DNA from 4 places in the Klebsiella sp. PK01 genome. Region 4 is predicted to be linked to each of the others. Evidence: predicted binding sites of a transcription regulator. Region 4 holds the regulator's gene; each other region holds the start of a gene.
The links. The regulator PurR, encoded in region 4, represses purine synthesis genes. The targets are predictions, from matches to a motif close to CANGCAAACGTTTGCNTG.
Positions count from the first base shown of each region.

Region 1 (7,334 bases), on a different contig from region 4:
CGCTTCCGGCCCCTGGCGCTTGTAACAGGTGCCGACGGCGGCGCGTTCGTCATCGTTCATCAGCGGTAGGTTAATCGCCGCGGGCATCGCGCTTTGCTGAAATTCCACCGGTGCGCGGACGTCGATAAGCGGCGTATCCGCGCTGAGGATGGCGCGATAGTGTCTCCCATTTTCCATGGGTCGTCCTTTTGAGTTAAAACCAGATGTGCTTACTGCGAGGTGGGGATTCTACGCGCCGAAGGGCGTGCCGGGGAAGGGGATAGATCAAATCCCCGGCACGAATGGCTTAATTAAGCTGCGATTGCGCCCAGAAAACACCGCTGGCGTATTCGGCTGGCAGGAGCGGTTTCAGCGCTTCCAGCGTGGCGCTCAGGCGATCGGTATCGCTGTCGGTCAGATTCAGGTGGCCGACTTTACGCCCCGGACGAACCTCTTTGTCGTACCAGTGCAGATGCACCAGCGGCAGTTTTAGCCAGTCGTAGTTCAGATCGCTGCCGATCAGATTGATCATCACCGACGGGCTGTTGACCACCGGTGGCGGCAGCGGTAGATCGGTAATGGCGCGCAGGTGCAGTTCAAACTGGCTAATGGAAGCGCCGTTCTGCGTCCAGTGGCCGCTATTATGTACGCGCGGCGCCAGCTCGTTGATCAGCAGTCCCTCGGCGGTGACGAAGCACTCCATGGCCATCACGCCCACGTAGTCGAGCTCGTTCATGATCGCCGTCAGCATGCTTTCCGCCTGCGCCTGCTGGCGGGCATTGGCCTGCGGGAAGGCGACGCTGGCGCGCAGAATGCCGTCCTGGTGCAGGTTGCGGGTCAGCGGATAAAACACCGTGCTGCCGTCGCGGCCGCGGGCGCCGACCAGCGACACCTCGCCGGAGAAGTTAATACCCTGCTCAACGATACACTCGCCGTAGTTATCATTGGGTAGTTGTGTGGTTTCGTTCTCGCGTAAACGCCACTGGCCGCGGCCATCGTAGCCGCCAACGCGGCGCTTGACGATAGCCAGTTCGCCCAGACGGGCAAACACGGCGGGCCACTCGCTTTTATCCGCCAGTAGCTGCCACGGCGCGGTGGCGAGGCCAAGTTTGTCGAACAACTGTTTCTGGGTCAGGCGGTCGGCGATGATCGGAAAAACGTCGCGGTTAACGAACGCCGGATGGCGCGCCAGCTCACGGGTTAAAGCGGTTTCCGGCCAGCGTTCGATTTCGGCGGTGATGACGCTTTGCTGGAACGGCACCGCTTCCGGGTCGGCTTCCAGGCCGACCGGCCAGACGGCGATGCCCAGCGGTTCACCGGCCTGACGCAGCATGCGGCCTAACTGTCCGTTACCGAGGACGCAAACCTGTTTCATGCCGCACCTCGCGGGTCCGGGTTATCCAGCACCTCATCGGTTTGCGCCTGACGCCAGGCGCTCAGGCGCTGGTGCAGCTCAGCATCATGCTGGGCGAGAATTTGCGCGGCGAGCAGGGCGGCGTTAGCGGCGCCGGCTTTGCCGATGGCCAGCGTGCCGACCGGGATGCCGCGCGGCATTTGAACGATAGAGTAGAGGCTGTCAACGCCGCTTAACGCTGCGCTCTGAACCGGCACGCCAAGCACCGGCACCAGAGTTTTCGCTGCAATCATGCCCGGCAAATGCGCCGCGCCGCCCGCACCGGCGATGATCACCTGATAACCGTTGCTTTCGGCGCTTTCGGCGAAGCTAAACAGTTTATCGGGCGTACGGTGGGCGGAAACCACTTCAACATGGTGCGGAACGTTCAGGGTATCAAGGATTTCTGCGGCGAACTGCATGGTAGCCCAGTCGCTTTTGGACCCCATCACGATGGCGATACGCGCCGGATTATTGCGGGAAGACATGCGTCTGAAAACTCCTGTGGGTGTGCTTCACACTGCTTTAGAGGCCACAGAGAATAGCACGATATCCCGCCAAGGAAAACGGTTGCGTCGGCGGAAATACAGGGAAATCGTTGGCGAAATTAAAACGGAAAATAGATAAGTTCGACGCCGTCGGCGCTGACTTTAACCATTGACCCTTCGCTGTGCCACGCGCCGAGGACCACGCGCCACGCGGGCTGCCCGTTGGCCTGGAGTTCATGGACGGCCGGACGATGGGTATGGCCGTGAATCAGCCACTGCACCTGATGCCGCTCCATCGCGTCGACGACCGCCTGCGGATTCACATCCATAATTTCCATCGATTTGCTGCTATTGGCGGCTTGGCTATCGGCGCGCATTTTGGCGGCGATGCGGCGGCGGATAAACAGCGGCAGGGCGAGAAACAGACGTTGGATCCACGGGGTGTGGACTTTAGCGCGAAACGCCAGGTAACCGGGGTCATCGGTACATAAGGTGTCGCCATGCATAATCAACACTTCACGGCCATAGAGGTCCAGCCGCTCTTCTTCAGCGAGCAGGATCATGCCGCTCTGGCGGGCGAAGCGCTGGCCGACGAGAAAATCGCGGTTGCCGTGGATGAAGTAGCAGGGAACGCCGGCGTCGACGACGGCTTTGATGGCCGAAGCGATTTGCTGATGCAGCGGGTTCGGATCGTCATCGCCGATCCAGGCCTCGAACAGGTCGCCGAGTATATACAGCGCGTCCGCTTCGCGGGCGCTGCCGGCTAAAAAGCGCAGAAAACCGGCGGTGATCGCCGGTTCTTCTGTTTGCAGATGCAGGTCTGCAATAAAAAGTGTCGCCACGAATTATTCGCTGACGGTGACGCTTTTGATTACAACATCTTCTTTCGGCACATCCTGGTGCATGCCGCTGCGGCCGGTGGCAACCGCTTTGATTTTGTCTACCACGTCCATACCTTCAACCACTTCGGCAAAGACGCAGTAGCCCCAACCCTGCAGGCTTTCGCCAGAGAAGTTCAGGAAGTCGTTGTCTACTACGTTGATGAAGAACTGCGCGGTGGCGGAGTGCGGCGCCTGAGTACGGGCCATCGCCAGCGTACCACGGGTGTTTTTCAGACCGTTGTTGGCTTCGTTCTGAATCGGAGATTTGGTCGCTTTCTGATTCATGCCCGGCTCAAAGCCGCCGCCCTGAATCATGAAGCCATTGATAACACGGTGGAAAATGGTGTTGTCGTAGAAACCTTCGCGGCAGTAGTCCAGGAAGTTTTTAACTGTTTCCGGCGCTTTGTCGTCAAACGTTTTGATTACGATATCGCCATGATTGGTGTGGAAAGTAACCATTTTTGCATCCTGTTCCGATGATTGTAGTGCTGAACCCAGGGTTGGGTATGACATAGGTGGCTGTTATAGCATAACCGCGGGGGTCGATGCACCTTGCAATGTGTGCTGCTTCCGGTTTGAATTAGGGTTAGAATAAGCGACTTATATCCACACACGTCTACACGGAATCTTCGATGTTAAAAATTTTTAATACACTGACGCGCCAAAAAGAAGAATTTAAACCTATTCATGCCGGGGAAGTTGGCATGTACGTGTGTGGAATTACCGTTTACGATCTCTGTCATATCGGCCATGGCCGCACCTTCGTCTCTTTCGACGTTGTCGCTCGTTACCTGCGCTTCCTTGGTTACAAGCTGAAGTACGTGCGCAACATTACCGATATCGACGATAAAATCATTAAGCGCGCTAATGAAAATGGCGAAAGCTTTGTCGCGCTGGTCGATCGCATGATCGCTGAAATGCACAAAGATTTTGACGCCCTGAACATTCTGCGCCCGGACAACGAGCCGCGCGCCACCCATCATATCGCCGAAATTATCGAAATCACCGAACAGCTGATCGCCCGCGGTCACGCTTATGTGGCGGATAACGGCGACGTGATGTTCGACGTACCGACCGACCCGAACTACGGTCTGTTGTCGCGCCAGGATCTCGACCAGCTGCAGGCAGGCGCCCGCGTCGACGTGGTCGACGTTAAGCGTAACCCAATGGACTTCGTCCTGTGGAAGATGTCGAAAGAGGGCGAGCCGAGCTGGCCGTCGCCGTGGGGAGAAGGGCGTCCGGGCTGGCACATTGAGTGCTCGGCAATGAACTGCAAACAGCTGGGTAATCACTTTGATATTCACGGCGGCGGTTCGGATCTGATGTTCCCGCATCACGAAAACGAGATCGCGCAATCGACCTGCGCCCACGATGGCGAATACGTCAACTACTGGATGCACTCCGGAATGGTGATGGTCGATCGCGAGAAAATGTCGAAATCGCTGGGCAACTTCTTCACCGTTCGCGACGTGCTGAAGTACTACGATGCCGAAACCATCCGCTACTTCCTGATGTCCGGCCACTATCGCAGCCAGCTGAACTACAGCGAAGAGAACCTCAAGCAGGCGCGTTCGGCGCTGGAGCGTCTGTACACCGCGCTGCGCGGAACCGATAAATCCGCGCAGCCTGCCGGCGGCGAAGCCTTCGAAGCGCGCTTTATCGAAGCGATGGATGACGACTTTAATACCCCGGAAGCCTACTCGGTGCTGTTCGATATGGCGCGTGAAGTAAACCGTCTGAAAACGGAAGACGTGGCAGCCGCGAACGCGCTGGCGGCCCATATGCGTAAGCTCTCCTCGGTGCTGGGGCTGCTTGAGCAGGATCCGGACGCTTTCCTGCAGAGCGGCGCGCAGGCCGATGATGGCGAAGTGGCGGAAATAGAAGGGCTTATTCAACAGCGTCTGGATGCGCGTAAAGCGAAAGACTGGGCGGCGGCGGATGCGGCGCGCGATCGTCTTAACGAGATGGGTATCGTGCTGGAGGATGGTCCGCAGGGCACCACCTGGCGTCGTAAGTAAGCGCCATTGCTAATGAAAAGGCCACGCTTGCGTGGCCTTTTTGCGTTAGGGACTGACTTCCAGTGGTGTAGGCTGAAAAACGCATACGGATTCGGGCAGATTCAGATGCCGGCAGGAGGATATTTTGCGGCTGTAACGGGCAATAAACTGAATAACGCTATCGCCGCTGTTAATCCCTAACGTTGAATAGATTGACGATACAACCAGAGTAGTAACGCCAGTACGCAACCAGGCAGCCAGACCCACTGCAGCTCGGAGAGGATCACCTGATGACCATAAGGCGTGGCATAACGCGATAGCGCGAATGGCACCACTTTAATCACCTGCCAGGGCAGGAAGAAGCGTTGATCGGACCAGGGCCACAGCCAGCCGACGCCTTTACCACCACCGGTGATGGCATCGAGCAGGCTATGGGATAACAGGCAGACACTAAGAAATGCCCAACGCCACGCCAGCCAGCAGCAGGCGAGGGGGAATGATTTTGCATCCCAGCCCTAACCCCAGACACAGTGGAACGGCGGCATGAGTGACGATAGTTGGCATTGGCTTATATTCTACAAATAAAAGCCTATTATCCGTAGGGTATTTGAGGATTACATCCCCGCATTATTCTGATTTTCCTGCGGGAGAGCGCTGGCGCCGGGACCGGCGCCAGAGAGGATTAGGCGATAACGGTAATGCTTTGACCGTCAAAGGTCACCGTTTGCCCAGCGACGATTTTACAGCGTTTGCGGGTTTCCACCGCGCCGTCGACTTTCACCAGCCCTTCGGCGATGAAGATTTTGGCCTGCGCGCCGCTTTCGCTCCAGCCTTCCAGCTTCAGCAGGTCGCACAGTTCAACATGCGGGTGTTTGCCCAGAGAAAAATTCGCCATCTTAGGCCTCCTGAATGTCGTGATACTCTTCGCACGCCTGCAGCGTATTCTGAATGAGGGTCGCTACGGTCATCGGGCCGACGCCGCCCGGCACGGGCGTAATGTAGGAGGCGCGTTCCGCCGCGTCTTCAAACACCACGTCGCCGACCACTTTGCCGCTTTCCAGACGGTTAATGCCGACGTCCACCACGATGGCGCCTTCTTTAATCCATTCACCCGGAATAAAGCCCGGTTTACCGACCGCGACAATCAGAAGATCGGCATTTTCGACGTGGTGGCGCAGGTTTTTGGTAAAACGGTGGGTGACGGTAGTAGTGCAACCCGCCAGCAGCAGCTCCATGCTCATCGGACGGCCGACGATGTTAGAAGCGCCAATCACCACCGCGTTGAGGCCATAGGTGTCGATATTATAGCGCTCAAGCAGGGTAACAATGCCGCGCGGCGTACAAGGACGCAGACGCGGCGCACGCTGACACAGGCGACCAACGTTGTACGGATGGAAGCCGTCGACGTCTTTGTCCGGGGCAATGCGCTCAAGGACTTTAACATTGTCGATGCCGGCAGGCAGCGGCAGCTGCACCAGAATGCCGTCGATAGTGTTATCGGCATTAAGCGTGTCGATAAGTTCCAGCAGCTCGGCTTCGCTGGTGGTTTCCGGGAGATCGTAAGAGCGGGAGACGAAGCCCACCTCTTCACATGCCTTGCGTTTGCTGCCGACATAAATCTGCGATGCAGGGTTGCTGCCGACCAGCACAACGGCGAGCCCAGGGGCGCGTTTTCCGGCCGCTACGCGCGCCTTCACTTTTTCCGCGACCTCAGAGCGCACCTGCTGCGCAATCGTTTTACCGTCAATAATTTTTGCTGCCATCAGAGAGAGGATTCCATCTGTCACTTTACGAAAGGGGGATGTGGATATTTTGTCAGAAGCCAGCCCCGCTGTCAGTTATCGTTTGCGTTTTTATCGGTTTTCCGCCGCGGGGCGGAGGAAAACAGGCTATTTTCCCGCGCTATAGCGGCGTAATGGACGAGTCGCCAACGAGTGGGGCGAACAATCCTTAACCAGACATCGCGTTAATAATCGACAAGCTCGCTATGCTACTGTCTTTTCCCGGCAAAATGCATTGACTCACCGGAGGTTGACCGTATAATTTCACGCGATTGCACCTCCCGAAGCTCCCGCTTCTCAGTGCGCCCTTAGCTCAGCTGGATAGAGCAACGGCCTTCTAAGCCGTAGGTCACAGGTTCGAATCCTGTAGGGCGTGCCATTATCGCTTCTCTTACGTTCTATTCCTCCATCCAACACAAGACTTTGGCGTAGATCCGCGCGGCTATTACCCGTTAATTAATAACGAAAAGTTTAATTTTATTTCCCAGCGCGCTGACTATAGTGATGACACATTCACTTGCTTAATAAGGTCATCGCTCATGAAGTTAATTATCGCTTCCGTTATTTCAGTGTTGAGCTTCAGCGCGCTTGCGGCGCCGGAAGGGACACTAAGCGTACATATTCTCAATCAGCAGACCGGTCTGCCTTCTCAAGGGGTGCAGATTGAGCTCGATAAGCAGCAGGGCAGCGGCTGGCAGCATATCGCCAGCGGTAAAACGGATGCCGATGGCCGTATCAAGTCGCTCTATCCGCAGGCCGATAATATGGAACCTGGGGTGTATAAAGTGACCTTCAAAACCGGTGACTACTTTAAA
Region 1 covers NZ_JBYEZM010000004.1:289,026-296,359, forward strand. The annotation lists gene mnmH (tRNA 2-selenouridine(34) synthase MnmH) at 1-177, opposite strand, end outside; gene purK (5-(carboxyamino)imidazole ribonucleotide synthase) at 287-1,354, opposite strand; gene purE (5-(carboxyamino)imidazole ribonucleotide mutase) at 1,351-1,860, opposite strand; gene lpxH (UDP-2,3-diacylglucosamine diphosphatase) at 1,980-2,702, opposite strand; gene ppiB (peptidylprolyl isomerase B) at 2,706-3,200, opposite strand; gene cysS (cysteine--tRNA ligase) at 3,374-4,759, shown strand; partial or broken gene AC22LX_RS14620 (metal-dependent hydrolase) at 4,936-5,302, opposite strand; gene ybcJ (ribosome-associated protein YbcJ) at 5,421-5,633, opposite strand; gene folD (bifunctional methylenetetrahydrofolate dehydrogenase/methenyltetrahydrofolate cyclohydrolase FolD) at 5,635-6,501, opposite strand; tRNA gene AC22LX_RS14635 (tRNA-Arg) at 6,822-6,898, shown strand; gene uraH (hydroxyisourate hydrolase) at 7,059-7,334, shown strand, end outside.
Region 1: a site for PurR is predicted at 1,932-1,949, ahead of purE (5-(carboxyamino)imidazole ribonucleotide mutase). Genes of this name have one in related genera too.

Region 2 (7,334 bases), on a different contig from region 4:
GTTGAAGTCGGCCATGCGTGGGTGATCCCTTCAGAAAGCGCGCGTACGTGGAAGATCGAACCTCAGGCGCAGGTGATCTACAGCTATCTCGATCAGGAAAATCATACCGACCCGGATGGCGTGCGGGTATCAACCCTGGACAACAACAGCCTGTTTGGCCGTCTCGGCGTGAAGACCAGCTACTTTGAGCAGCGAGATGTTAAAGCCTGGCAGCCGTATGTCGCGGTGAACTGGCTGAAAGGCGCGGGTCAAAACGATTTGGCGTTCAATGGCGAAAAAGTCAGCAACGATACGCCGGACGACCGCGGTCAGCTAGAGCTGGGCGTAACCGGCAATGTGAACGAGACGACCACAATCTCGCTGCGCGCCAGCGGCGAATGGGGTGAAAACAGCTACGCCGCTTATCGCGGCCACATTCTGCTGAATCACCGCTGGTAATCGCCGTACAATGAAAGGTAAAAAGCAGTGGCCGGAGCCACTGCTTTTTTTTAGTTATCCAGCTCGTCCATTGACTTCACCTGGTCGCGATTAATCTGCTCCACGCGACCGGTTTCCGCATTTTTGTAGGATACCAGGCCAGTATCATCATCAACCTGCGGCTTACCGCTGGTCACAATTGTTTTGCCATCTGTCGTTTTGAGCGACTGATTTGATGAGCAACCTGCCACAAATACCATCGCCGTTGCCGCCAGCGCGGATGCCACCAGAATTTTGTTCCGCATTGTATCCTCCTGTCTTTTCATCAATTGGTATCGTTATCGTGCTAACTATAGTTAGCCTGACCTGGCAGGCAGATAAAAGCAGAACTCTCCGAAGATGGTTGCCGTAAAAAAAAAGGGCTGACGATATCGTCAGCCCCTCTGTTTCGCTTTCCGGCCCGGCCGGTGCGCTTATTTGATGATTTGCGCGTGCATTTCCTGCACCGAAATGACCTTCTCGGTCGCATCGGCATTCAGCGCCATCGCGGTGGCGAAACCGCCGTTCAGGGTGGTGTCGTAATGCACCTTGTACTGCAGCGCGCTGCGGCGAATCAGCTTGGAATCCTCAATCGCCTGACGACCTGCGGTGGTATTGATGATGTAGGTATATTCGCCATTCTTGATACGGTCCTGAATGTGCGGACGACCTTCATGTACCTTGTTCACCAGACGCGGGTTGATACCGGCTTCACCCAGTACAATCGCGGTACCGTGGGTTGCATCCAGCTCGAAGCCCTGTTTCAGCAGTTTTGCCGCCAGGTCGACAACGCGCTCTTTGTCGCCTTCGCGAACGGAGAGCAGCGCGCGCCCCTGTTTCTTCATCGTGGAGTTGCTGCCCAGCTGCGCTTTGGCGAACGCTTCCGCGAAGGTGCGGCCCACGCCCATCACTTCCCCGGTAGAGCGCATTTCCGGCCCTAACAGCGGGTCAACGCCCGGGAATTTGTTGAACGGCAGCACCACCTCTTTTACCGAATAGTACGGCGGGATGATTTCTTTAGTGACGCCCTGCTGCGCCAGCGTTTTACCGGCCATTACGCGCGCCGCCACTTTCGCCAGCGGTACGCCGGTGGCTTTCGAGACGAACGGTACGGTACGCGCCGCGCGCGGGTTCACTTCAATCAGGTACACTTCGTTGTTCTTCACCGCGAACTGTACGTTCATCAGGCCGCGAACCTGCAGCTCGAAGGCCAGCTTCTGTACCTGCTCGCGCATCACATCCTGAATTTCCTGGCTCAGGGTGTAGGCAGGCAGAGAACAGGCGGAGTCGCCGGAGTGCACGCCCGCTTGTTCGATGTGCTCCATGATGCCACCAATCAGCACCATTTCGCCGTCGCAGATAGCGTCAACATCGACTTCAACCGCATCGTCGAGGAAGCGATCGAGCAGCACCGGCGCATCGTTAGAAACGCTCACGGCGGTCTGGAAGTAACGGCGCAGGTCAGCTTCGTCGTAGACGATTTCCATCGCGCGGCCGCCGAGCACATAAGACGGGCGTACCACCAGCGGATAGCCGATCTCTTTTGCCTTCTCAACCGCTTGCTCAAGCGCGGTCACGGTGGCGTTCGCCGGCTGCTTCAGCTTCAGACGGTCAACCGCATGCTGGAAGCGCTCGCGGTCTTCGGCGCGGTCGATAGCGTCCGGGCTGGTGCCGATAACCGGTACGCCCGCGGCTTCCAGTTCACGCGCCAGCTTCAGCGGGGTCTGGCCGCCGTACTGCACGATAACGCCTTTTGGCTTCTCGATACGCACGATTTCCAGTACGTCCTCAAGCGTTACCGGCTCGAAGTACAGACGGTCGGAGGTGTCGTAGTCGGTCGAAACGGTTTCCGGGTTACAGTTGACCATGATGGTCTCGTACCCGTCTTCGCGCAGCGCCAGCGAGGCGTGTACGCAGCAGTAATCAAACTCGATACCCTGGCCGATACGGTTCGGGCCGCCGCCGAGAACCATGATTTTATCGCGGTCTACGGACGGGTTGGATTCGCACTCGTCTTCATAGGTGGAGTACATGTAGGCGGTATCGGTGGCGAATTCCGCCGCGCAGGTATCCACGCGCTTGTAGACCGGGTGCAGGTTGTACTGGTCGCGCAGCTTGCGGATTTCCGCTTCGCGCACGCCCGCCAGCTTAGCCAGACGCGCATCGGCAAAGCCTTTACGCTTCAGGTGGCGCAGGAAGTCAGCGTCGAGGCCGTTGATGCCCACTGCCGCCACTTTCTCTTCCAGGCGCACCAGTTCTTCGATTTGTACCAGGAACCAGCGGTCGATGTTGGTCAGGTTGAAGACGCCGTCGACGGAGAGACCGGCGCGGAAGGCATCAGCGATGTACCAGATACGCTCGGCGCCCGCGTCTTTCAGCTCGCGGCGGATTTTGGTCAGCGCTTCCGGATCGTCGAGGCTGACTTTCGGGTCGAAGCCGGTGGCGCCCACTTCCAGGCCGCGCAGCGCTTTCTGCAGCGATTCCTGCTGCGTGCGGCCAATCGCCATCACTTCGCCAACGGATTTCATCTGCGTTGTCAGACGGTCGTTAGCGCCAGCGAATTTTTCAAAGTTAAAGCGTGGAATTTTGGTCACAACATAGTCGATGGACGGTTCGAAGGAGGCCGGAGTACGGCCGCCGGTGATGTCGTTCATCAGCTCGTCAAGGGTGTAGCCCACCGCCAGCTTCGCCGCCACCTTGGCAATCGGGAAGCCGGTCGCTTTCGAGGCCAGCGCCGAAGAGCGGGATACGCGCGGGTTCATTTCGATAACGATCAGGCGACCATCTTTCGGGTTCACCGAGAACTGTACGTTAGAACCGCCGGTTTCCACGCCGATTTCACGCAGCACCGCCATCGAGGCGTTACGCATGATTTGGTATTCTTTGTCGGTCAGGGTCTGCGCCGGGGCGACGGTGATGGAGTCGCCGGTGTGAATCCCCATGGCATCGAAGTTTTCAATCGAGCAGACGATGATGCAGTTATCGTTCTTATCGCGCACCACTTCCATCTCGTACTCTTTCCAGCCGATCAGCGATTCATCAATCAGCAGTTCGTTGGTCGGAGAGAGATCCAGGCCGCGTTCGCAGATTTCTTCGAACTCTTCGCGGTTATAGGCGATACCGCCGCCGGTGCCGCCCATGGTGAAGGACGGACGGATGATGCATGGGAAGCCAACGTCAGCGGCCACCGCCAGCGCTTCTTCCATGGTGTGCGCAATGCCGGAACGCGCGGTGTCGAGGCCGATTTTCTTCATCGCCACATCGAAGCGACGACGGTCTTCCGCTTTATCGATCGCATCGGCGGTCGCGCCAATCATAGTCACGCCGAACTCAGCCAGCACGCCCTGACGTTCCAGCTCCAGCGCGCAGTTCAGCGCGGTCTGGCCGCCCATAGTCGGCAGTACCGCGTCCGGGCGCTCTTTTTCGATAATTTTACGTACCACTTCCCAGTGAATCGGCTCGATATAGGTCGCATCGGCCATTTCCGGGTCGGTCATGATAGTCGCTGGGTTGGAGTTCACCAGAATAACGCGGTAACCCTCTTCGCGCAGGGCTTTACAGGCCTGGGCGCCCGAGTAGTCAAACTCACACGCCTGACCGATAACAATCGGGCCCGCGCCCAGAATCAGGATACTTTTTATGTCTGTACGTTTTGGCATGGCTCTTTTACTCCTGATTATTTCGCGGACTGACGGTATTGCTCAATTAACTCGATAAAGTGGTCGAACAGCGGCGCGGCATCGTGCGGGCCCGGGCTCGCTTCAGGGTGACCCTGGAAGCTAAACGCCGGCTTGTCGGTACGATGGATCCCCTGCAGGGTCCCGTCGAACAGTGACTTGTGGGTCACGCGCAGATTGGCAGGCAGCGTCGCTTCGTCAACGGCAAAGCCGTGGTTCTGGGCGGTAATCATCACTACATTGTTATCGATATCTTTAACCGGGTGGTTGCCGCCGTGGTGACCAAATTTCATCTTAATGGTCTTCGCGCCGCTCGCCAGCGCCAGCAGCTGATGGCCAAGACAGATGCCAAAGACCGGAATATCGGTGGTGAGGAATTTTTCTATTGCCGCGATGGCGTAATCGCACGGCGCCGGGTCGCCAGGGCCGTTGGAGAGGAAAATACCGTCCGGATTCAGCTTAAGCACATCTTCTGCCGACGTTTGCGCCGGTACGATAGTCAGGCGACAACCGCGATCGACCAGCATCCGCAGGATGTTGCGCTTGGCGCCGAAGTCATAAGCCACGACGTGGAACGGCAGCTCGCTTTCCGCCTTCGCTTCCGGCAGGTCGCCCGCCAGTGTCCAGCTCCCCTGCGTCCAGGCGTAAGTTTCTGCAGTAGTGACCTCTTTCGCCAGATCCATACCGTTCAGGCCAGGGAACGCCTGGGCTTTTTCCAGCGCCAGCTGGGCATCAAGATTATCGCCGGCGATGATGCAGCCATTCTGCGCGCCTTTCTCACGCAGTAAACGCGTCAGCTTACGGGTATCGATATCGGCAATGGCCACAATGTTATGGCGCTTCAGGTAAGAAGAAAGGTCCTCGGTATTGCGGAAGTTGCTGGCAATCAGCGGCAGGTCGCGAATGACCAGGCCTTGTGCATGTACCTGAGAAGATTCTTCATCGGCGGCGTTGGTGCCGACATTTCCAATATGGGGATAAGTAAGAGTGACGATTTGGCGGGAATAGGAAGGATCAGTGAGGATTTCTTGATAACCGGTCATTGAAGTATTGAAAACGACTTCCCCAACCGCCGTGCCGGTTGCCCCGATGGCCCGACCGTGAAACTGGGTTCCGTCTTCCAGAACCAAAAGCGCTGACTTAATCAAAACACCCTCCAGAGAATATTCACTCACTTTATTTGCATATTAATTCAGACATAGATCTGAATCAATGCAAATTTTTGCCCGCAGAATTTTGGCAAACGGCGGCATTCTGGAGAGATGTCAGGTAAAAGTCAACTTAAAGCGGATATTTTTAACCTTATTTTACGTCACTGGCGCGAAATGGGCTATTTTCACGGTAAAAAGATCAACTAACCTGGTTGAGAAAACGCTTGCGGGCGAGGAAAACTGTAAAATCAGCCAGCGGAGGGTAAAAAAGTGGACCAGATGGTCAAAATTTACAATTCAATAACCAAAAACATCAGGAAGATATAGTTTTTTAAAGCTTTCAGAAGAAAAAACCCAAAAGCATTCAAAATAAAAAAGGGCAATAAAATATTGCCCTTTGCAATCAATTACATATTGAATGCAATAACCACATCACGATGGGTAATAATCATTATAAAGCATTCAGTTCAAGCACATCACGCATATCGAAAAGACCACTTTTTTTATCTTTCAACCACAAAGCTGAACGAACAGCACCATTGGCAAACGTCATCCGGCTGGAGGCCTTATGGGTAATTTCGATACGTTCGCCGATATCAGCGAACATCGCCGTATGTTCGCCGACGATGTCGCCCGCGCGGACGGTAGCAAAACCAATAGTACCCGGAACGCGTTCGCCGGTATGGCCTTCGCGGCTATAGACGGCGCAGTCCTTCAAATCTTTGTTCAATGCCCCGGCGATCGCCTCGCCCATCGCCAACGCGGTACCTGATGGCGCGTCCACTTTATGCCTATGGTGCGCTTCGATGATTTCGATATCGGTATAATCGCCCATTACCTTTGCCGCCTTTTCCAGCAGCTTTAACAACACGTTGACGCCAACGCTAAAGTTAGCGGCAAAGACGATGGCGATTTCCTGTGCGGCATCGCTAATCGCCTGCTTTCCGGCATCATCAAAACCGGTGGTGCCGATCACCATCCCTTTGCCGTGCTGACGGCAGAAAGCCAGATGGTTAAGCGTGCCTTCCGGGCGGGTAAAATCGATTAAAACATCGAAATCATTGCTTACCGCCGCCAGGCTGCTTTGGACAGTAACGCCTGATTTGCCTGCGCCCGCCAGCTCGCCCGCATCGCTGCCCACCAGGCTTGAACCCTCGCGCTCCAGCGCCGCGCCAAGCGCCACGCCTTCCATCTGCAGCGCAGCCTGAATTAACTGGCGTCCCATCCGGCCGCCCGCGCCGGCGATGGCCACGCGGATTTGTGCATCTTGCATAGCTATTCTCTTTTGTTAACTTCACGTGAATTGTTTTCAGAGTAACCAGCCCATTGCATAGCCGCTACTCAAAAACGCCGATAATTAGAAATTTATGACAAACGGCGGTCGATATCAGTAAAAACTATATGATTGTGCCGCGATTCGGCTTTTATGTAGTGAAAATTGGGAGGGGACACGGTAGCGCCCCGCCCGCGCGACGCGGGCTAAGGCGTTGTGTACTCAATCAAAGGGGGAAAAGCGCACCTGCGGGGAAAGCGGATAAAAACCAGGTTACCGCCAGTAAATCGGCGCTGCCGCCGGGGCTGAGATGGCGAGCAATCAGCTCGTCGTCGAGTTGGCGTAGCGCCTCCAGCCCGCCGTCAGCCATGACGCCGCCCTGCCACAACAGCCGCTGCGCCTCCTGCTGCACATAGTTCAGGCCCGCAAGCCCGCCGCGCGAGACCAGATTGGTGTCATCATTCCACGCCATCAGATGCAGCAAGGTTTGCAGCAGCGCCAGGTTGCTGTCGCCGGTCTCTTCCATCATGCGATTGAACACCGGCAGCGCCTGGGTACGCACGGTACGAAAGCCGCTCTCGGCCTCGCCGCGGGCGCCGGAGAGTCCATAACGTAAAAAATGGGCCTCGCCTTTGCTTAACTGTTCGCCGCTGGCGGAAGAGAGTTCTTGCATAACCATGCCGCGACAGAATCGCGCCACCTGATCGCAAAGCCGATGCTGTTCAATCGGTTCGCCTTTCGATACCAGCCTTCCCGCCGCCGCGCTCAGCAAACCGA
Region 2 covers NZ_JBYEZM010000015.1:6,008-13,341, reverse strand. The annotation lists gene AC22LX_RS24615 (autotransporter family protein) at 1-438, shown strand, start outside; gene AC22LX_RS24610 (YgdI/YgdR family lipoprotein) at 489-722, opposite strand; gene carB (carbamoyl-phosphate synthase large subunit) at 891-4,115, opposite strand; gene carA (glutamine-hydrolyzing carbamoyl-phosphate synthase small subunit) at 4,133-5,281, opposite strand; gene dapB (4-hydroxy-tetrahydrodipicolinate reductase) at 5,736-6,557, opposite strand; gene citG (triphosphoribosyl-dephospho-CoA synthase CitG) at 6,784-7,334, opposite strand, start outside.
Region 2: a site for PurR is predicted at 5,345-5,362, ahead of carA (glutamine-hydrolyzing carbamoyl-phosphate synthase small subunit). Genes of this name have one in related genera too.

Region 3 (7,334 bases), 310 kb from region 4:
TGTTCGACGTAGAGCGGCAAAAAAGGCATCACGAGGCTAAAGGCGGCGCCGGTTAAAAAGCAGCCAAGCCAGGTGACGGTAAGATTTCGTTTCCAGTTGATAGGCGTATCAGCAGACGGCATAAGGTCTCACTGGCCCGCGGCGCGGGTCAAAATAAAGGAAAATATGAGCCTGCTAATTATGCGCCTGAGAAATGGTTGCCGCAATGGAGCGTAGCTTTTAAAGCTAAAGGAGTATTAAAAAGGACTGGCGGTAGAATTTATCCGGGCAGAGGACCACCCGGATAGAGAGTCAATCAGTAGCGCGAAGGCACGCCTTCCGGACGGGTTTTAAAGCGGCGATGCAGCCACATATATTGCTCTGGCGCCATCATGATGCATTTTTCGACGATTTTGTTCATCCACGCGGCGGTGGTTTCTGCGTTTTCCAGAGGCGGATCGCATTCCGGCGGCAGCATAATGAGCTCATAGCCTTTGCCGTTTGGTTTACGTCGTGGGACAAACGGCACAATGCAGGCTTTGGACATTTTCGCCAGCATCCAGGTGCCGGAAGTGGTGGCGGCCTGGTCGACGGCGAACAGCGGCGCGAAGACGCTGGCGGTCGGGCCGTAGTCGTGATCCGGGGCGTACCAGACCACTTCGCCTTTTTTTAGCGCGCGGATCATGCCTTTGAGATCTTTACGGTCAATCATATCTTTGTTGGAACGCAGGCGGCCCCAGGTCTGCAGCCAGTCGATAACCGGGTTGTCATTTGGCCGATAAACCCCGATACCGGGCTCGTTCATGCCGAACATGCGCGCGCCCATTTCCAGCGTCAGGAAATGGATACCAATCAGCAGAATGCCGCGGTTTTGCGCCTGCACGTCACGGACATATTCAAAGCCAATGGTATCGGTCCAGCGCGCAATGCGGCGGGTAGGCCAGAACCATGCCATGCCGGTTTCCATCAGGCCCATGCCGACGGACTCAAAGTTTTGCACTACCAGTTGATGACGTTCTTGCTCGCTCTTCTCAGGAAAGCAGAGCTCAAGATTGCGATAAGCGATTTTTGCGCGGCGCTTCATAAAACGCATTGCCAGGCGACCGATGGCATTACCGAGACGGTAGATAATCGGATAAGGGAGCTGGACGACTAACCACAACAGGCCAATGCCCAGCCAAAGCAGCCAGTAGCGCGGATGGAGCAGCGCGGCGGAAAATTTCGGTAAATGGGTCATTTCATACCTGTCTGATTTAACAACGCGTTCTATTATCGCATTTTTTTCCGCTGTCGCCAAAAGCCGTCTCCTGCCGCAGATGATTGTTAATGACTGAAAATTGCGTGGATGAAATGTAGCGTAAAATGTAGGGATGTAAATTAACGGGGTTTGCTATATGATGCCCGCCGTTTATTTTACTCATTTCCTATGTCGAGCAGGTACACCATGCCAGTGTTACACAACCGCATTTCAAATGAGACGTTAAAGGCGCAGATGTTGGCTGAAACCGAGCCGCGCACGACGATCTCGTTCTATAAATATTTCACTATCGTTGACCCGAAAGCGACCCGTGATGCCCTGTGGCTGGCGCTGACTAAGCTGAATGTCTTTGGTCGCATCTATCTGGCGCATGAAGGTATTAATGCGCAGATCAGCGTGCCGGAAAGCAAGGTCGCGGCGCTGCGTGAATTTCTTGATGGCTTTGACCCGGCGCTGAAGGGGTTACGTCTGAATATCGCGCTGGATGATGACGGTAAATCCTTCTGGGTCCTGCGTCTCAAGGTCCGCGACCGTATTGTGGCCGACGGTATTGATGACCCGACCTTTAACCCCTCTGACGTTGGCGAGTACCTGAAAGCGGCGGAAGTGAACGCGATGCTGGACGATCCGGACGCGGTATTCATCGATATGCGCAACCATTATGAGTACGAAGTCGGTCACTTCGAGAACGCGATGGAAATTCCGGCGGATACCTTCCGCGATCAATTGCCGAAAGCGGTTGAGATGATGCAGGAGTATAAAGACAAGAAGATTGTCATGTACTGTACCGGCGGCATTCGCTGTGAGAAGGCCAGCGCCTGGATGAAACATAGCGGTTTCAATAAGGTGTGGCACATTGAAGGCGGGATTATCGAGTACGCGCGACGCGCCCGTGAACAGGGCTTGCCGGTACGCTTTATCGGTAAGAACTTTGTCTTTGACGAGAGAATGGGCGAGCGTATTTCTGATGATGTGATTGCCCACTGCCATCAATGCGGCGCACCGTGCGACAGCCACACCAATTGCCTGAATGACGGTTGCCATTTGCTTTTTATTCAGTGCCCGGCTTGTGCCGAGAAATTTGCCGGTTGCTGTAGCGAAGCCTGCATGGAAGAGCATAAACTGCCGGAAGAGGAGCAGCGCAAACTGCGGGCGGGACGAGAGAATGGCAATAAGATTTTTAATAAATCCCGCGGCCGTCTGAATACCAAATTAGGTATCCCGGATCCCGACCCGTCAGTAAAACCATAACCAGATGAGGTCGATTGCCGCTAGCAGCAGCCACAGCGCGAGATAAATCATAAAGTGCTCGCGCACGTTGTTGACTAACCAGTGATACAGGCGACGCATACACACTCTCTGATATGAAACGGCCTCGATTGAGGCCGTTTGGTTTTATGGCCGGCTATTATTGCGAAAAGCGCGCCAGCGAGAAGGGAGTCAGATCAAACTCCGTCGTTTCACCTTGCGCAAATTGCGTCGCAATTTCGCCTAGTACCGGGGCAAACTTGAAACCGTGACCGCTTAACCCGGTAATGAGTAATGTATTGTCGTGACCGGGAAGCGTATCGATGATGAAGTCTTCATCGACCGTATTATCGTAAGTGCAGGAGGCGCCGTGCAGGCAGCCGCCAATCCCGGGTAGCACGTTGCGCAGGAAGTTGAACGACTCCGAGCCATCGCTGGCCACCGCGCCAAACGGTTTCCGCTCTTCCGGTTCGGAAATCAGCTGGCCGCCGTTATGCTTGCCGATCTTCAATTCGTTGTCTTCTGCCGGGAAGCCATAATACTGATCGCCATTCGGCAGTTCGCCGGTGAAAGCAGGGAAGTTGTTTTTCGCGCTATAGCGACCATCGGCCTGGAACCAGGCGAAGACTTTACGTACCGGTTGAATAGGCAGTTCCGGCAATAATTTTGTTACCCAGGTTCCGGCGCTGATCAGCAGTTTTTTGCCGCTGTAGCTACCATCGGCGGTATCGATGGTCACGCCGTCGGTGTGATGGTGAATTGCGGTAACCGGGCAGTTGAACAGTTGGGCGCAGCCCGCTTCGCGCGCCAGGCGAATCCAGGTTTCTACCGCCAGCTCGCTGCGTAACACGCCGGAAGCCGGTTCAAAAATAGCCCGGTAATCTTGCGGAATACGAATCTCCGGCCAACGTTTCATGACCGCCTCAGCATCCAACTCTTCCACGTTAAGCTCAAACTGACGCGCGCTGTGGGCAACGTTATTGAGAAAATCGGAGCTCGCGGGGCCAAGGTTAATAACCCCAGTTTTTTCGAATACGGCCTCGCCGCTACTTTGCGCAAATTCGTCCCATAGCTGCTGGGCGCGTAGCACCAACGGCACGTATCTTTCGCCCTCGCCATAGGCGTGACGAATCAGCCGCGTACTGCCATGGTGGCTGCCTTCCTGGTGCGGCGGTTTGTGGGCATCGGTCATCAGGACATTCAGACCGGCGCGACGGGCGTAATAGCCAGCGGCAGCGCCAACGGAGCCACTACCGATAATGATGAGGTCGTATTGCATGGTGAGTTCCGGGTTATTGTTTTATTAGCAGGGTAATTAACATCAGCCGGATGTACAAGCGCGAAAAATAATTCAGGCACCCGCAGGTGCCTGTTCCGTGAATATTTAGACATCATCGGTGATACTAATGTCTGCGATACTCATTTTCCTGGTAATCGCCAGATTCTATCTTCGCTATTCCTGCTTCCAGAATAGAAATAAACTGACGTGCGACATCCGTCGTTAGCCATAGCGTCTGGCCAATTTCTGCTTCTTTATTGCTTTCTTGCGTGGGGTTTTGGTAGTGCAGGCGCAACATCAGCGCATCGTAGCTATCAACGGTGCTGATGTCCCATCCGACGAGGGGATGGGTCTGGATGACTTCATTATTCTTTTCCATCATAACCCCTTATTCATATGTTAAAAGACAACAATTCTCGAGGTTTAATGCTTGTTTTCTGAAGCACGTTAATTATATCAGCAGTTAAGTACAAACTCGAGAAAATAAATAATTAGAGACAAATTTTGCTCTGATTGGCGGTTTTTTGCGCGAGTTTCGTCCTGGGTCTCATTATTTTTTAAGGAATTTATCAGGATATTAAGGAAAGTCTTAGTTATAAGTGGAGATAAAAAAGCCGGGGCGACCCGGCAAAAAAAAGCACAATGAGGGAGCAAATTGATTTTGCGTAAGCAAACCCGGAGGCTTAGTCGTGGATAAACCAGTCGTCGGCGCTTTCCCAGGTTTCCTGCAGGATTTCGCTAATCCGGTCTTTGTCTTCTTTCAAACCACCGATGACCGACAAATTATTGCCGGCGGCATAACGTACCGTGACCTGGTTTTCACGTTCCGGGTAGTGTTGAGCGATACGTTTAGATAGTTCGTTATTCAGCGCTTCCAGCGCGCCGCTGGGTAAGGCTGTGGTTTTGGCAATTGACACTTCGATGCGCATAATGGCCCCCTGGGTAATATACTGTTTATTTATACAGTAACGCTTGCGCATTTACAACAGGGGGCAAAAAACTTTATTTTTTCATCGTCCAACGCACGGTTTCACCGGCCAGGAACGGCACCAACGTATCGCCTGGAAGGGCGATGCTTTCGGCAACGGTGCTTTCTTCGCGTACCAGTTCAACGTAGCTTTCATTCACCGGCAGGCCGTAGAAACGCGGGCCATTCAGCGAGCAGAAAGCCTCAAAATGCGCCAGCGCGTTCATCTCTTCAAAGACGGTGGCGTAGCTGCCGAGCGCGGTTGGGGCATTGAAACAGCCCGCACAGCCGCAGCTGGCCTCTTTACGGTGGCGCGCGTGCGGGGCGGAGTCGGTGCCGAGGAAGGCGCGGCTGAACCCGCTGGCGACCAGTTCACGCAGCGCCTGCTGGTGGACATTGCGCTTGAGGATCGGCAGGCAGTATAGATGCGGACGAATACCGCCAACCAGCATATGATTGCGGTTAAACATCAGATGCTGCGGCGTGATGGTGGCGGCCAGCAGTTCGTTGCCGTCGCGCACGTATTCAGCGGCATCTTTGGTGGTGATATGTTCGAAGACCACTTTTAACCCCGGCAGCCGTTTGCGCAGCGGTTCCATCACCGTCTCGATAAAGCGCGCTTCGCGATCGAAGATATCAATATCAGCGTGGGTAACTTCGCCGTGCACCAGTAGCGGCATGCCCAGTTTTTCCATCCGTTCCAGCACCGGCATAATGGCATCGGTGCTGGTCACGCCGTGACTGGAGTTGGTGGTGGCGTTTGCCGGGTAGAGTTTGGCTGCGGTAAATACGCCTTCATGGAATCCGCGTTCCAGTTCGTTCGGGTCGAGCGTGTCGGTCAGGTAGCAGGTCATCAGCGGAGTGAAATCATGCCCGGCGGGAATCGCATCGATGATGCGCTGGCGATAAGCAATGGCAGCAGCGACGGTCGTTACCGGCGGTACCAGATTCGGCATCACGATCGCCCGGCCGTAAAACTCACTGGTGTAAGGCACGACGGTTTTTAACATATCATCATCGCGAAGATGGATATGCCAGTCGTCAGGGCGGCGGATTTTCAATACCTGGGGTTGTGCTGTCATGGAAGGCTCCGGCTAATTGGTTCAGTCATCAGGGCTGTTTTTTGCCGGGCACTAAGGATAAGCGTAAACGTTTTCCTTTGCACTCATTTCCGTAAAAAATTAAGGGCACTATATTCAGCGCCCTTATCGTTTAGTCAGTGAAGGGGATGATTATCTCGCCCGGTTTCACTTCAATGCCTTTCGCGTATTTCTTCGCTAAGGCCTCGCCGGTGCTGGCATCTTCACGCAGAACGTAGGCCGGTTGCTGGTTGAAATAGCTGCGCAGCGACTGATTCAGATAGGGGATCAGCGTCTGTACCACGGAGGTGAGCTTTTCCGGCTTAACTTTCGCATCGACGACTTCCATTTCACGCAGATAAATCGCGCCTTGCTCTTTATTGAACACCGGCAGCGCTTTAAGCTTCAGGTCGATGGTCGCTTTCTGATTGCCAAACAGCGAATTCAGATCCAGATTAGCGGTTCCGCTCAGCGCCACTTTGTTAGGCTCTTCACGACCGATGGCGCTGGTCAGGTTTTGCAGTTCAATATGCGCATCCGCTACGCCAGGCAGGCCGATATCTTTGGCGAAGTGATTACGTTTCTGCAGCGCCTGGTTAATCTCCTGCTCGCTCACCGAGTATTGCGTAAGCTGGTTACATCCGCTCAGAAGGCCGCTGATAATCAGCGCGGCCGCGATCAACATCTTTTTCATTGGGTTCCTTAACGTCATGCCATGGCTAATCCTGACACAAAGCAGCATGGTCTGCTAGCCCCGCTTGTACTAGCGGAAAATGCTGAAAAAAAGGATTACCACTTTGGCCGCGCGTCAGATGCGCGGTTCCAGCATACCGGAAGCCGACCGTTTCTGGCTGAACTGCCACCACAATGCAATGAATGTCGCAAAGCCGATAATGCCCAACATCAACCACGGGAGTTCAGGCTGACTGAGCACTTTACCGGCATCAAACAGCCAGCCGCCGCCGGCGTACCCCAGCGCGCCGCCGAAGGCCAGGCCAAGGCGGCTAAAACCCATATAGCTGCCTCGGGCGCGGGCATCGGCTAGCGAAGCGCCCAACGTTTCGCGCGCAGGCTCGGCAATGATCGAGCCGATATAGAAAATACAGATTAAGGTAAACAGCTGCTGTAGCGTACTGGTTAAGCCAATCGGCAGCATCGCCGCCGTCATCACCAGTAAACCTGCCATCAGGCGATGCTCAAGACGAAAACGTTTTTCGCTCCAGCGGGCGATGGGGTACAGCAGGGTCAGGGAAATTGTCGCCTCAATGGCATACATCCATTTGACCGCCGCCGGAGAACCCGCAATATCGTTAACCATAATCGGCAGCATGAGCATCACCTGTACGGCCAGCATGTAGTAACCGGTCAGGGTCAGCACGTAAGTGACAAAGCGCTTATCGCGTAACACCAGCCCCAACCCTTCGCGGACCGGCGTTTTGACCGTCGAGAGTTTCCAGGCCGGTAGGTACCAGGCGTTAAACGCGGCGCAGGCAATAAAAAGCGCCGCCCCCGCGCTGCATACCA
Region 3 covers NZ_JBYEZM010000001.1:1,019,290-1,026,623, reverse strand. The annotation lists gene mdtG (multidrug efflux MFS transporter MdtG) at 1-122, opposite strand, end outside; gene AC22LX_RS05000 (Kdo(2)-lipid IV(A) acyltransferase) at 296-1,216, opposite strand; gene trhO (oxygen-dependent tRNA uridine(34) hydroxylase TrhO) at 1,424-2,488, shown strand; gene AC22LX_RS04990 (DUF2770 family protein) at 2,474-2,587, opposite strand; gene solA (N-methyl-L-tryptophan oxidase) at 2,646-3,764, opposite strand; gene bssS (biofilm formation regulator BssS) at 3,889-4,143, opposite strand; gene dinI (DNA damage-inducible protein I) at 4,448-4,693, opposite strand; gene pyrC (dihydroorotase) at 4,767-5,813, opposite strand; gene AC22LX_RS04965 (lipoprotein) at 5,944-6,504, opposite strand; gene mdtH (multidrug efflux MFS transporter MdtH) at 6,619-7,334, opposite strand, start outside.
Region 3: a site for PurR is predicted at 5,874-5,891, ahead of pyrC (dihydroorotase). Genes of this name have one in related genera too.

Region 4 (7,334 bases):
TCCAGTATCCGCAGGAATATTGCATATAGGGATCGAGCATGCGGTGGAAAAGGTCGTTGCCTAAATCGTAGTGTTCTTTACCAACAATCCAGGCGCGTTTTTTGCTTTGCAGATTGAACAGACGAGCGCCAGCGATACGAAGCGTATCTTTGAAGTGGCGGGGGAGTTGCTTATCCAGCCCGGCGCGCAATACCTTGTGAAAGAATATATCCAGGCGTTCGCATTCCCACCAGCCGTCCATATAGCTTTCGCCTAATCCGAGAGACCCTTCCTGTAACACGCGTTTAAAAAAGAGCGGGTTTTTTACCCGGATATCGGAGGGTGCGGAACCATTGATTTCAATTCCGGCACGGCCCAATAATTCAGCTGCAATCCGGTACCAATCATCGTTTGGTACACTTACTTCTTCTATACACGATGAACTCATAGCTTCTCCATCACGCCCAAGTGATCAGAACCTTAAAACAGCGTAGACGCTTTTTTGGCTTTGTGAGAAATCTCACGAAAAAATCGTGAGGGTGCTATCCGACGTAGAACAGAGGAAGGGAGATAACCCTTGCCGAAAGGCCTTCCATGGTTAAACGGGCTGCGTCCTGCCCCCGTTAATATCTAAAAAACTTTCTATTTATGTGATGCCGGATCCAGTATAGGCCGCTAAAAACCGCCTTTCAATAAAAATATATTAGCAGGCTAATGACTGGTCCGGGATATCCTTTAAAAATTCATCAAGCGTGAGATGATTCGCTCACTAACTGTACGCGTCGTTGCTGCATCCAGAAACCGATGCCTGCCAGGACGATGGAAATCAGCATCACGCTGGTGGTGGTCAGAAGCGGAGTGGCGATAAGGCTTGAGACCAGCAGGCTTGCCAGGAAGCACAGGCCAAGCTGCAGCGTATTCTGCAGGGCGGCGGCGCGGCCGGTCGCCTGTGGAAAAGGTTTCAGCGCCTGGGCGACAACGATAGGGTAAATGCCGCCATTCACAATCGCCATGATGCAAAACGGAACCATTAACGCAACCAGCGACGGATGATCCTGTATTCCGGCAAGCCAGGTCGCGGCTACGCTCAGCGAAAAAACAACCAGCAGCCAGGGCAGCATCTGATGACCCTGCCATTTTTGCAGCGCCGCACGGCAGCCGTAACCGCCGATCAGGAAGGCGATAGTTTGCGGCACGTAGCTAAGACCAATTACCGTCGGACCATAGCCCATTTCATGGAGGATAAATGGCGAACCGGTGAGCCAGGCGAAGAAGCTGGCGGAACACGCCGCATAAATGAGCACGTTACCGCTATATTCACGTGAACGCAGCAGGGACATAAAGGTAATTTTCTGCTGGGTTTCGCCAGCAGGTTTGACGACCGCCTTCAGACGAAAAGCCGGCAGCATCAACAGTATGGTGATAGCGAACAGGGTGGCGAAGATAGCCTGCCATTCCAGATGGACTAACAGCCAGCTGCCGAGTAACGGCGCCAGCGCCGGAGAGAGCCCGACCAGTGGCATGATCGTCGCGAAAATGCGGTTGGTGCGCTGGGCCGGATAGTAGTCGGTCACCATCGCCTGCCAGGTCACCGCGGCGGCGCATACGCCAATCGCCTGGACAAAACGCAGTACCAGCATCAGCGTCGCATCGCGTACCCACAGCATCCCAAGGCAGCCAAGAGCGAAGATAGCCAGCCCGGCGAGCAGAATCGGTTTCCGACCATAGCGGTCCGACAGCGGCCCCCAGAACAGCTGGCCGATCGCGAAGCCCGCGAGGAATAAGCTCAAGCTGGCGCTAACCGATGCGGCAGAGGTGTTGAGGTCTTGCTGAATGGCGGCAAAGGCCGGTAGATACATGTCGGTGGCCAGAAAGCCAAGCACGCTCAGGCCGCCCAGCCACACTAAAAATCCTTTCCCAGGTTGTTGCATAACGTTCTCTTTCTACTGATGCAGGTACGATGCCGCAGAGTGTAGGGAGTGTAATCCGCCTTGTGAAACGCTATTATTTGTCACATGCATTCAAAAATTTTGCAGGCAGAATATGTGGTCTGAATATTCCTTAGAAGTGGTTGATGCTGTGGCGCGTAACGGGAGTTTCAGCGCCGCGGCGCAGGAGTTGCACCGCGTACCTTCGGCGGTGAGCTATACGGTGCGACAACTGGAGGAGTGGCTTGCGGTTCCGCTTTTTGAACGTCGCCATCGTGATGTTGAATTGACCCCCGCCGGGCACTGGTTTTTGCAGGAAGGACGTTCTGTTATCAAAAAAATGCAGATCACCCGCCAGCAGTGCCAGCAGATTGCTAACGGCTGGCGTGGCCAGCTGTCGATTGCGGTGGACGATATCGTTAAACCGGCGCGGATGCGCCAGATGATTGTTGATTTTTATCGCCATTTTAGCGATGTCGAACTGATCGTTTTTCAGGAAGTTTTCAACGGCGTCTGGGATGCGTTAGCCGATGGGCGGGTAGAATTAGCTATTGGCGCGACGCGTTCGATTCCGGTGGGCGGGCGTTACGCTTTCCGCGATATGGGGATGCTGAACTGGCATTGTGTCGTCGCCAGCAGCCATCCGCTGGCGCAGATGGAAGGGCCGCTCAGCGATGACGTGTTGCGCAACTGGCCGTCACTGGTGCGCGAAGATACCTCACGCTCGCTGCCGAAGCGCACAACCTGGCTGCTGGATAACCAGAAGCGGGTGGTGGTGCCGGATTGGGAATCTTCAGCCACCTGTCTTTCAGCAGGATTGTGCGTCGGGATGGTGCCAGGCCACTTTGCCCGCCCGCATATTGATAGCGGGGAGTGGACGGCCTTAACGCTGGAAAACCCATTCCCGGATGCCGCCTGCTGCCTGACCTGGCAACAAAGCGATGCCTCACCCGCTTTGAGCTGGCTACTTGACTATCTTGGCGACAGCGAAACGTTGAATCGGGAGTGGTTGCGGGCGCCGGAATAACCGGCGCCGGGGGGAGGGCGTTAGCGGCGATAATCGACGAACGGGCCGTCGGCAACCGAGCGGCGCTCGATAAGACGCGGATGTACCTCAATGGACTGCGACTCTTCACGTTTATTAACAATGCGATCGAGCAGCATATTGAATGCCGCTTCCCCGAGCGAGTCCTTTGGCTGATGTATAGTGGTCAGCGCCGGGCTGAAGTAGCGGGCGTTACGCACGTTATCATAGCCGATCAGCGAAATGTCCTGCGGTACGCGCAGGCCCATTTCGTCGGCGGCGCAGATAGCGCCCATCGCCATGATGTCGCCGCCGCAGAACACGGCGGTTGGGCGGTGCTGCTGATTGAGGATCTGCTGCATGGCGCGGTAGCCGGATTCCGGTTCAAAGTCGCCCTGAACAATCCAGTTTTCCGGCACATTGATATGCGCTTCTTTCATTGCCTGCATGAAGCCTGCCAGGCGTCCGGCACCGGTGTTACGCTCAAGCGGGCCCGGAATAACGCCAATTTCACGATGGCCGCGTTCAATCAGGTAACGGCCGGCGATATAGCCGCCTTCAAAGGCATTATCGATAACCGAGTCGGTAAAGTCCGCTTTGGCTTCACCCCAGTCCATCACCACCATCGGGATATGACGATACTCTTCGAGCATACTGAGTACGGACTCCGGGTACTCGGAACACATCACCAGCAGGCCGTCAACGCGCTTTTGCGCCATCATAGACAAGTAGGCGCGCTGTTTTTCCGGATCGTTCCAGGCGTTGCCCAGAATCAGGGTATAGCCTTTCTGGAAGCAGCTTTTTTCTACGGATTCGATAATTTCAGCGAAATAGGCCGCTTCGCTGCTGGTGGCCAGCAGACCGATCGATTTAGTGTGATTGACTTTCAGGCTGCGAGCCACGGCGCTTGGCGAATAGTGGAGTTCTTTAATTGCCGCCCACACCGCATTGCGCGTCTCTTCCGCCACGAAACGGGTTTTGTTAATCACATGTGATACAGTTGTAGTGGAAACGTTTGCGCGTTTCGCTACATCTTTAATAGTTGCCATTACTTCTCACTCCAGACCTTGACCTGATCGTCTGATTATCGATACGTAAACGTTTGCCTATACACACCCTGTATACAATGATCAACATTGCAACACCTGGGAAAACGACACAGAACGACAGGAAGGGGTCAATGGCCGATACGCTTTCAAATTAGCGTGGGATTTTGTCCTATCTCGCGGCAAAGGGGAAGAGCAAAAATGTGCATCACTCTAAATCCGGGAAGATTTTTGCATATTTTTGTGCAAAAATGAGCAAGCTCACTTTCTATGTGGGGATAATCAGGGGAGAAAATTGATGGACACAAATTTAAAGTTTTCGCTGACAACGACGGTTATTGTTCTGGGTCTGATCGTCGCCGCCGCGTTGACCGCGGTACTGCACTGATTCCAGCAGGGAGGGGGCTTCCCCTCCTATCCCGCCATTATTAGCAGATCTGCAAAAATCTTTTGTCATTTCGTTTACTTCTGTTTTTCTGTGATTGATGTCATGCTTTTGGCTTCTGATGTAATGCCGTGTCCTGAATCGGCCTGATGGAGTCTCTGAATGAAAATCAACTTTCCCTTACTCGCGTTGGCGATCGGTGCCTTTGGTATCGGTACCACTGAGTTTTCCCCGATGGGATTACTGCCGGTTATCGCCAAAGGCGTAGATGTTTCTATTCCGGCCGCGGGGATGCTGATTAGCGCCTATGCCATTGGCGTGATGGTCGGCGCGCCGTTAATGACGTTACTGCTGTCGCATCGCGCTCGCCGCAATGCATTGATCTTCCTGATGGGGATCTTCACCCTCGGCAACGTGCTCTCTTCTATTGCGCCGGATTACACGACGCTACTGCTGTCGCGCATTATCACCAGCCTCAATCATGGCGCGTTCTTTGGCCTTGGCTCGGTCGTTGCCGCAAGCGTGGTGCCAAAACACAAACAGGCCAGCGCGGTTGCGACCATGTTTATGGGGCTGACCATTGCCAATATCGGCGGCGTACCGGCTGCCACCTGGCTTGGTGAAACCATCGGCTGGCGAATGTCGTTCCTGGCCACGGCGGGTCTGGGGTTAATTGCGATGGTAAGCCTGTGGTTCTCCCTGCCGAAAGGTAGCGCCGGCGAGCGTCCGAACGTGAAGCGCGAGCTGTCGGTATTAATGCGGCCTCAGGTACTCTCTGCGCTGTTGACCACCGTGCTGGGCGCCGGGGCAATGTTCACGCTGTATACCTACATTTCTCCGGTACTGCATACCATCACCAACGCTTCACCGCTGTTTGTTACCGCCATGCTGGTATTAATCGGCGTCGGTTTCTCGCTTGGCAACTATCTGGGCGGTAAGTTTGCCGACCGTTCAGTCTCCGGCACTTTGAAAGGATTCCTGCTGTTGTTGATTGCCATCATGTTGGCTATTCCGCTGCTGGCGCAATCGCAACTGGGTGCTGCCGTCAGCATGGTCGTGTGGGGCGCGGCAACCTTCGCGGTCGTTCCGCCGCTGCAGATGCGGGTAATGCGCGTGGCGCACGAAGCGCCGGGCCTGTCATCATCGGTGAATATTGGCGCTTTCAACCTCGGCAACGCGTTGGGCGCGGCGGCGGGCGGCGCGGTGATATCCGGCGGTCTCGGGTATGCTTTTGTGCCGGTGATGGGGGCGATTATTGCCGGGCTGGCGTTGGCGGTGGTGCTGTTTGGCGGGCGTTCGCAACCAGAAGAAGCATTAGCGAATAACTAAGTCGCACTAAGAAAAACCGCAGCGGGGTAATCCTGCTGCGGTTTTGTTTTTATGCTGCCAGGTTAGCGGCAACAAATTTCCAGTTTACCAGCGCCCAGAAGTGTTCCAGATAATTAGGACGGGCATTGCGGTAGTCGATGTAGTAGGCGTGTTCCCAGACATCAACGGTCAGCAGCGGCGTCGCATCGGTAGTCAGCGGAGTGCCGGCGTTGCTGGTGGAGACGATAGCCAGGCTGCCGTCTGCGTTTTTAACAAGCCAGGTCCAGCCTGCGCCGAAGTTTTTCGCCGCGGCATCGGTGAATTTCGCTTTAAAATCAGCGAAGCTACCGAAAGATTTGTTAATCGCTGCGGCCAGTTCGCCTTCCGGCTCACCGCCGGCGTTCGGCGCCAGGCAGTTCCAGTAGAAAGTGTGGTTCCAGACCTGCGCTGCGTTATTGAAGACGCCGCCTTCAGAAGAGCGAACGATCTCTTCCAGAGATTTGCCTTCAAAAGCGGTGCCTTTGATCAGGTTGTTGAGGTTGGTCACGTAGGCCTGGTGATGCTTACCGTAATGGTATTCCAGGGTTTCTGCGGAAATGTGCGGCGCCAGGGCGTCTTTTGCATATGGTAATGCAGGTAATTCAAACGACATTGCTACTCTCCTTATAACTTTTTGTTTTTTCTCACATTAATTAGGTGAAAATTCACCTGAATACAGTATTTACTGTGTAACGCTGTCGCGAGTGTTACATGTTATTGTGTTGAGAATGTTAACATTTGCTGAAGTCAGTTAAAAGACTTACAACAACAAAGGTTATTCATTGCTAACGCGACTGATTAAGCCTTCGCCAGTCTGGCACATGGCGAGCGATATGATTCGCAAATTCCCCATCGACGCGCCTGCCTACGACTAAAACGCTTCGTATCTTCACCGCCTGTTATCTTTTTAGATCGCTATAAAACATTAGCTTGCGAGCATTATGCGTAATGGGAATGACTTTCATGCCCAATAATCATTAGGATTAATTTTAATTGTATGACAAATATAATTGTCTCTGCAGGCAACGGACCTCGGAGTAAGAAATCGTTATTGAACAAGCATAAAGCTCATAATTGATGGATGAAAAGAGATGGCGCACAAACATGAAATGGTCAGCGGACATATCATTCCGATCGTCGTAGATATTATCGAATGGATCGAAGACAACATTTTTACCGCGCTCCCCGTTACCGCGATCTCGCGAAAATCGGGTTATTCGCACTGGTACTTTCAGCGTCAGTTCGCGCTGATTACCGGTTATACGCTGGGAACGTATGTGAGCCGACGCAAAATGACCATTGCCGCCGGCATTCTCAAACAGACGAAGGATTCGGCGCTGAGTATCTCATTGCTGCTCGGGTTTGAAGGCCAGGCGACATTCTGCCGTACTTTCCGTCGTCATTTTGGTATGTCGCCGACCAGTTATCGCCGTCACCCCGCGCAACTGGAGGAGCGTATGCAGTATCCGCTGAATCTGCAAGAGGAGGGGAATATACAGCAGAACGGTATGCCGCCGCAGCGGCAAACCGGGATCGGCGTTTCTTAACGAATGGTTTTTGGCGTCATCACACGGCGCGCGCCGACGTAGTGGCGAACCCAATAATCTTCGCTTAAAGAGGTTATC
Region 4 covers NZ_JBYEZM010000001.1:706,615-713,948, reverse strand. The annotation lists gene cfa (cyclopropane fatty acyl phospholipid synthase) at 1-427, opposite strand, end outside; gene punC (purine nucleoside transporter PunC) at 726-1,910, opposite strand; gene punR (DNA-binding transcriptional activator PunR) at 2,023-2,934, shown strand; gene purR (HTH-type transcriptional repressor PurR) at 2,955-3,980, opposite strand; gene cydH (cytochrome bd-I oxidase subunit CydH) at 4,276-4,365, shown strand; gene AC22LX_RS03440 (MFS transporter) at 4,525-5,691, shown strand; gene sodB (superoxide dismutase [Fe]) at 5,741-6,322, opposite strand; gene AC22LX_RS03430 (helix-turn-helix domain-containing protein) at 6,801-7,256, shown strand; gene AC22LX_RS03425 (C40 family peptidase) at 7,253-7,334, opposite strand, start outside.